2 regions of the Pseudoalteromonas sp. Scap06 genome follow, and region 1 is predicted to be linked to the other one. Evidence: riboswitches for the same ligand, from Rfam matches in the RefSeq annotation. Region 1 holds a riboswitch; the other holds the start of a gene.

Region 1 (3,418 bases):
AATAACCACACCATTTTATTATTTGATGCCAGCCAATTGCAGGTTGATGAGCTAACACTTACACAGTTTTTAAGCCCATTTGAATTAAGTGTCATCGCGCGTCGTAAAACGCCCCAAGCAAAGCAAGAATATGTAGCAACGCGGCTGTTACTAAAATATTTAGTCAAAAGTGTATTACCTAGCAGCAGTAATATAACGCTTGATAAAATCAGCTCTGAATTTAATCAACAAACCAGTAAGCTTGAGCTAAATATAAATAACAACCAGGTGTATAGTTGCTGTGTGTCACACTCTCATGGTTTGGTAGGCGTGGCGCTAAATATTGATCATTCGCTATTTGGTTTTGATATAGAAAAAATCAGTTTAAAACGGCCATTTGAAAAACTCGCAAAGCACTTTTATGATGCTGCAGAAGTGGCTCTTATAACTAAGCAACCATGCACAGCTTCTAAAGCGGCGACATTTTTTAGACTTTGGACTTTAAAAGAGGCGTTAGCAAAAGCAACCAGCCGCCCTATTGCCCAGCTATTAAGCCCCAATGTATTTTGTGAGCTTGGCAACTCGCAATTAAGTGCAACTAGTACCGCATTAACAAATGATGTAAACGAGCAGTTTGATATTAGCGTTGTGGCAAAAAAAAGCACCGACTGGCAGTGCTCATTTATCTCATTTGCAGCGTTAAGCAGCAAGCTCGCCTTCAAGTAGTCGGCTATGAATAGCTTGGACCACAGCATCAGACTCACTTTGCTCGACTAAAAAGCACAGGTTGTGTTTACTCGCACCATGGCAAATAAGACGAATGTTAAATTCGCTCAACACCTGCATTAAATTCATTTCGTGCTGACGCAATACAATTTCAGACCCAATAAGTGCTACTAGGGTTAAATTGTTCTCAACCGATACATGGCAAAACTCAGCGAGTTTATCTAAGCATTCTTGATCTAGCTCTGGGCGTGATGCATTAGGCGCGTTATCAAGGGTAATAGCTACACTAATTTCAGAGGTAGTAACCAAGTCTACCGAAATATTACATTCACTTAAAATAGTAAAAATACGCGCTAAAAAACCACTCGCTAATAGCATTTCAGGGCTTTTAAGGGTTAATAATATTTGATTTTTACGTTGCGTGACCGCACGAATACCAGGTAGCTGAGATTTTTCTCGTTCAATCCAAGTGCCACCACGCTCTGGCTCTGTGCTTGAGCCAACAAACACATTTATATGGCTGCGACTGGCTGGCAAAATTGTAGCCGGATGCAGCACTTTAGCGCCAAAAGTGGCCATTTCTGCCGCTTCATCAAAGCTTAAACGCGCAATAGGTGTGGCTTTTACACACAAACGCGGATCGGTGCTAAAAATACCCACTACGTCGGTCCAAATATGCACACTTTTAGCGTTAATTGCTTCAGCTAACAAGGCGGCACTGTAATCAGAGCCACCGCGACCTAGTGTGGTAGTTACATTGTTTTCATCGCTGCCAATAAAGCCCTGAGTAACAATTACATTGTTCTCTAGTAAAGGAATTAAATGCTCTTTAGCTGCAAGCGCTGTGGCGGCTACATTAGGCGTGGCTTTACCAAATTGGCTATCGGTTTTAAGCACCTGGCGAACATCAAAACGCTGCGAATTTAAGCCCTTTAAGCGCAATACTTGAGTAAATAAATACGACGATAAACGCTCGCCAAAGCTGAGTAACTCATCGTGTTGCTTCTCTGTTGTCAGTATTTGATGTGCCAGTGTTTGGAAGTCATCGAGGGTGTTATTAAAACCAAGCGCTAAATCATCATCTAGGGTCAGATCAGTTAAAATTGCCTGCTGAATAGCAAGTACACCGTCAACATGCTGTTGACGTTCAGCGGCATCAATATCGGCTTTGCAAAGTGCCACCAAGTGATTAGTTACACCGGCGCTGGCGCTCACTGCAACAATTCGAACGCTGTTATCGTTTACAATGATTTCGCTACAACGGCTCATCGCCTCAAAGTTAGCAACGCTGGTGCCACCAAATTTGGCAACAATGTAATCTGATTTTGTGCACTGTGAACTTTGTGGCACTGATTGGGTAGTCATTTCGTCTCCTTTCGCGGCATCCAAACCGCAATAAAACAAGAAGAACTTGGCAGGAAATAAAGATAAGAAAAATCTACTGCCAGAAGCTCTCCACCTAAATTGGTGACAGTTTTGAGGATTCAGCCCCATAAACCGAAAAACAATGGTAACGACCCATTATTTTCCTCGGCGAGTACTTCCCTCCTTAATGGTCGCAGGCTGTCGTTGCCTCACATTAAGTACCTAAGTATCGCACCTCTTCTGAATGTATTATTAACCTGTGGCTAATAAAACAAAACCGCACTAAGAGTGCGGCTTTGAAAGTTATCGTTTAGACGTCTAGCTGTCAAGTCGTTTTATTATAAAATCAAATAAAACTACCCATAAAGTAAGAGCCAGCATAACCAAAGGTGTAACACACTAACAAATACAACGACAAACGAAGGTAACTTGCAAAAGTAAGTTCTTTAACCTTACTCATAGCAATAATACCAGCCGCCGAACCAATGATCAGCATTGAACCACCCACACCGGTTGCATACGTAAACGACAACCAATGCTGTTGACTCATTACAATGTCGGCTTTTAGTAACGCAGCCGTTAGTGGCACGTTATCAACACCGGCCGATAAAATACCCATTAAGTAGTTAGCGTACTCTGGCGCCATCACTGTATACAGGTTTGTAAATTGGCTTAGCACGCCCACTTCTTTTAATGCGCCAACAAGTAATAACACACCTACGAAAAACAGTAAGGTGTCGTACTCTATGTCACGTATAAAGTCGATCATATCTTTATTGATGTCTTTTTTGCGCATTAAAAATTGCGCGACTAAAAACATAATAGACAGGCCGAGTAAAAAGGTAAGTAACGGCGGCACACTATATAAAACACTTAAAGTAAGGGTAGAAATAACGGTAGTGAAGAAAATGACAGCGATAGTAATGTCGGTTTTTTCAATGCGTTTAAATTTAGTCTTTTTAAACTCTAACTGCTTGTTCATACCAATTGATAACAAGGTAGCCAGTAATAATACGCTTAATAATGCAGGCACAATTAACAATAATAAGTGACTAATAGTCACTTTACCATCAAGGAAAATCATTAACGTGGTTACATCACCTGTGATAAGTGAAACACCACCGGAGTTCACTGCAAATACAATTAAGGTGGCGTACTTAACTAGTTTTTTGGCTTCAAGCTTTAATGACATGATAACAGCCAAGGAGATCAGTGTAGCTGTTACATTGTCGGAGATAGACGAAAATACAAATGCAAAACACCCTACCAAAAACATTAGCTTTCGTTCACTAATACTGGTTGGCATTATCCGGTTCACAACATTTTCAATAAGTCCCTTGGAGTTTAA
Region 2 (3,418 bases), 1.6 Mb from region 1:
ATTGCAAACCCCTCACCAATGTCGGTATACCTTGGCACTAATTTCATGTTTAATCCTATTGTTTTTGGCTGATACCTACGCGATTGTCGCCGACACCATAAGCGACAATTAAGCTTAGCTCTTGCATGCTTAAGCCGCTTTGCTGCTGCAGTTCATTAAAGAATGCCTGCGCCGCACTTAGTGACTTTTTAGTTTGCAATCCACCATCTATAATTTTATGTGCACGCAAATAGCTTTCTACGTCTCTTGAAAGTAAAAAAGTATCTTTTCCTAAGGCGCGCAGCGCATAAGGGCCGGTATTACCACCCAGCCTCGCACCATGCTTTTTTAAATACGCCCACAAGCCAATAATATCTTCACTTGGCCAGTTAGCAATAAACTCACTAAAGCTGCCGTGTTGCTCTGCAACTTCGTGGATCATATACGCATTATCAGTAATGGTTTTTACTTTTTTATAATTGCGCACAATCCGTTCGTCACTGGCTTTTTGTTCTAAAATGTCTGGTGGCATCATCAATAATTTTTCAACACTGAAATCCCAGAAAACCTCTCTAAATCCGGCCCACTTACTGTTGATCACCGACCAATAAAAACCACTTTGAAAAACTTTCCGAGTAAATTCTTCTAGCCAATCATCATCACTTAATGTGACGAGTTGCTTTGTTGATAAAGGTTTTGAGAGTAACAATTTAAGCATTTTTTCAGAGCCCTTTCGCTCCACTGCACGCTTATAAATATCGCTAAATTTTTCCATCTGCTTAATACCTTACTTCGACCATGAAACTAGTTTACGAGAAAAGCAGCCAATACGTAACCGTTGCTATTATCGATGAACTATTCTGTATTTAGTCACTTGACACCTAGACGGCTAAAGTGGTTTAATCGCCACACTTACCCTATTACATTGTATTTGTTGATTGATTTTTCAATAGCAAGTGCAAAGGGCTGGAAGAGGTGCGTTATTCAGGTAGCGTATGTTAGGAGCGCAAACTCCATTGAGCATACGTGAGGGGAATTAACGCCGAGAGGTAACACTTTTTTGTGAAAGGTTACTTCGGGCGACTAGGTTGAATCCTAGCGACTGTCACCAATAACATATTTGGTGGAGAGCTTCTGGTCTTAGTATAATAAGGCCGTGCGCCCTATTATTTAAGCCCATTCGCTCTTCGAATTATAAATACATTCAAAGAGTCAGGCACCCTAAATACCCGCCAATAACTCGACGAATGCCCTATAAGTTCGTGAGAGATGATCAACAACTTCAATATTAACAATTTCCATTTATGGACTGCGCTGATCACCCCATTTGATCAAAATGGCCTAGTTGATTACGCAACCTTAGACACCTTGGTGGCCGAACAAGAAGCCGCTAACAACGGCATTTTATTACTTGGTAGCACTGGCGAAGGGTTAGCCCTGACCCTAAAAGAGCAGCAAGCCATCGTAGAGCATGTCTGCCAATTAGAGCCGAGCGTCCCGCTTATGGTCGCAGTCGGTGGTAGTAACTTAAAGCAGCAGCTTGAATGGGTTAACTACTGCAACCAACTGCCTATTCATGGTTTTTTACTTGGCTCGCCTTTGTACGCCAAACCCGGTGCAGTGGGGCAAACCCATTGGTTTGAAAGCCTGCTCAATGCCAGTTCTCATCCTTGTATGCTTTATAACGTACCAGGACGTAGTGCGGTTAGCATTCCCATTGCAACCATTGAAAACCTCAAACAACATAAAAATTTATGGGCACTCAAAGAAGCCAGTGGCTGTATTTCTCAATTTGAAGCCTATCGACAAGCAGCGCCTGAACTAGCCATTTTTAGTGGTGACGATGCCCTCATGCCTTATTTTGCCCAAGCAGGTGCAAAAGGTTTAGTGTCGGTTGCAGCCAATGCATGGCCAGTGCAAACCCATGAGTTTGTAAAGCGCAGTTTAAGCGGCCAACATCCTAATCTTTTTGTCCAATGGTCTAGCGCTATCAATAGTTTATTTTCAGTAGCAAACCCTATCCCAGTCAAAGTGTTAATGCATTTACAAGGGCGTATTAGCAGTCCGCATTTACGTCCACCTTTAACACACCTTGAGCTGACACACACAGATGACATTTCATCGGCAAACAACACCATTTTATCTTGGCATTAAATACAGGTTTTTATAATGAGCTGGTTAGAACTATTAAATAATTTAGAAACGGGCGCAGTTCGCGCAGCAACACAAGACGAAAACGGCCAATGGCACGCTAACGTAGAAGTAAAGCAAGGCATTTTAGAGGCATTTAAAAACGGCACTAACATGGAGTTTCCTGGTGGCTTTGTAGATAAACATAATCTAGCGCCGCAATGCTTTGAAGCCACAGCAGGCGTTCGCATGGTGCCAGGTGGTTCAAGTGTGCGCCGTGGTGCACATATTGCCAAAGGCACTATTATTATGCCACCTGCGTACGTAAATATTGGCGCCTTTATTGACGAGGGCACTATGGTAGATAGCCACGCATTGGTTGGCTCATGTGCGCAAGTGGGTAAAAATGTTCATTTGAGCGCCGCGGTACAATTAGGCGGGGTACTTGAGCCCATTGGCGCAAGCCCTGTGGTCATAGAAGACGATGCATTCATTGGTGCAGGCTGTGTGATTGTTGAAGGCGTGGTAGTTAAAAAAGGCGCGGTACTAGCCCCAGGTGTTCGCTTATCTGCAACCATCCCTGTTTATGACTGCGTTAATGAGCGTCAGCTTGATAAAGGCGAAGCAATCCCTGAATACGCGATTGTGATCCCAGGCTCTCGCCCTGCGTCAAACGACTGGGCGCGTGCTCAAGGCTTGAGTATGTCGTGTGCCTTAATTGTTAAATACCGGGACGAGCAAAGTGACGCGTCATTATTGCTTGAAGAGGTTTTACGTTAATGACCTTTTTGAGCACGCCCGTTAAAAGCGCTATTGATGAGCTTTCGAGTAAACTCGATACTCCATTTTTTGTCTACGACCTCGACTCACTAGATGCGCACCTTGCGCACTTAGTGGCGCAAACCGAAGTAAAGCTTTGGTATGCGGTTAAAGCCAATCCCCTATCTAAAGTGATACAAAGTTTAGATAACGCTGGTTTTAACTTTGATGTTGCAAGTAAAGGCGAACTTGAGCAAGTACTTGCCCAAGGAATTAACAGCGAGCGCGTGCTCAACACGGGCCCTGCTAAAAGCCCAAAACAAATTAAACATTTTATTGCACGTGGCGTACGCACCTTTGTGGCAGAAAGTCTTAATCAGGTGCGTTGGTTAAACGAACAAGCCAATGCCCAGCAGTGCCAGTTGCAAGTATTACTGCGTGTTCAATTACGCTGGCCCGAGGGTGATAAAAACCCACTTGGTGGTGATAGCCTTACTCCATTTGGCTTAGGGTGCGATGAATGGCAATCGCTAAATACTAAAGACTACAC

Evidence for each region. Region 1 has a riboswitch for lysine ahead of lysC (lysine-sensitive aspartokinase 3). Riboswitches for the same ligand answer to the same signal wherever they lie in the genome.
Region 2: it holds a riboswitch for lysine, as region 1 does, so the genes downstream of both, dapA (4-hydroxy-tetrahydrodipicolinate synthase) here and lysC (lysine-sensitive aspartokinase 3) in region 1, are expected to answer to the same signal.

What each region holds. Positions count from the first base shown of each region.
Region 1 covers NZ_CP041330.1:1,947,440-1,950,857, forward strand. Annotated here, with positions in the region: gene FLM47_RS08955 (4'-phosphopantetheinyl transferase superfamily protein) at 1-705, shown strand, start outside; gene lysC (lysine-sensitive aspartokinase 3) at 679-2,070, opposite strand; lysine riboswitch at 2,146-2,318, opposite strand; gene nhaD (sodium:proton antiporter NhaD) at 2,417-3,418, opposite strand, start outside.
Region 2 covers NZ_CP041330.1:204,828-208,245, reverse strand. Annotated here, with positions in the region: gene FLM47_RS01015 (YdiU family protein) at 1-47, opposite strand, end outside; gene FLM47_RS01010 (DNA-3-methyladenine glycosylase I) at 56-754, opposite strand; lysine riboswitch at 942-1,121, shown strand; gene dapA (4-hydroxy-tetrahydrodipicolinate synthase) at 1,249-2,133, shown strand; gene FLM47_RS01000 (2,3,4,5-tetrahydropyridine-2,6-dicarboxylate N-succinyltransferase) at 2,149-2,889, shown strand; gene FLM47_RS00995 (PLP-dependent decarboxylase) at 2,889-3,418, shown strand, end outside.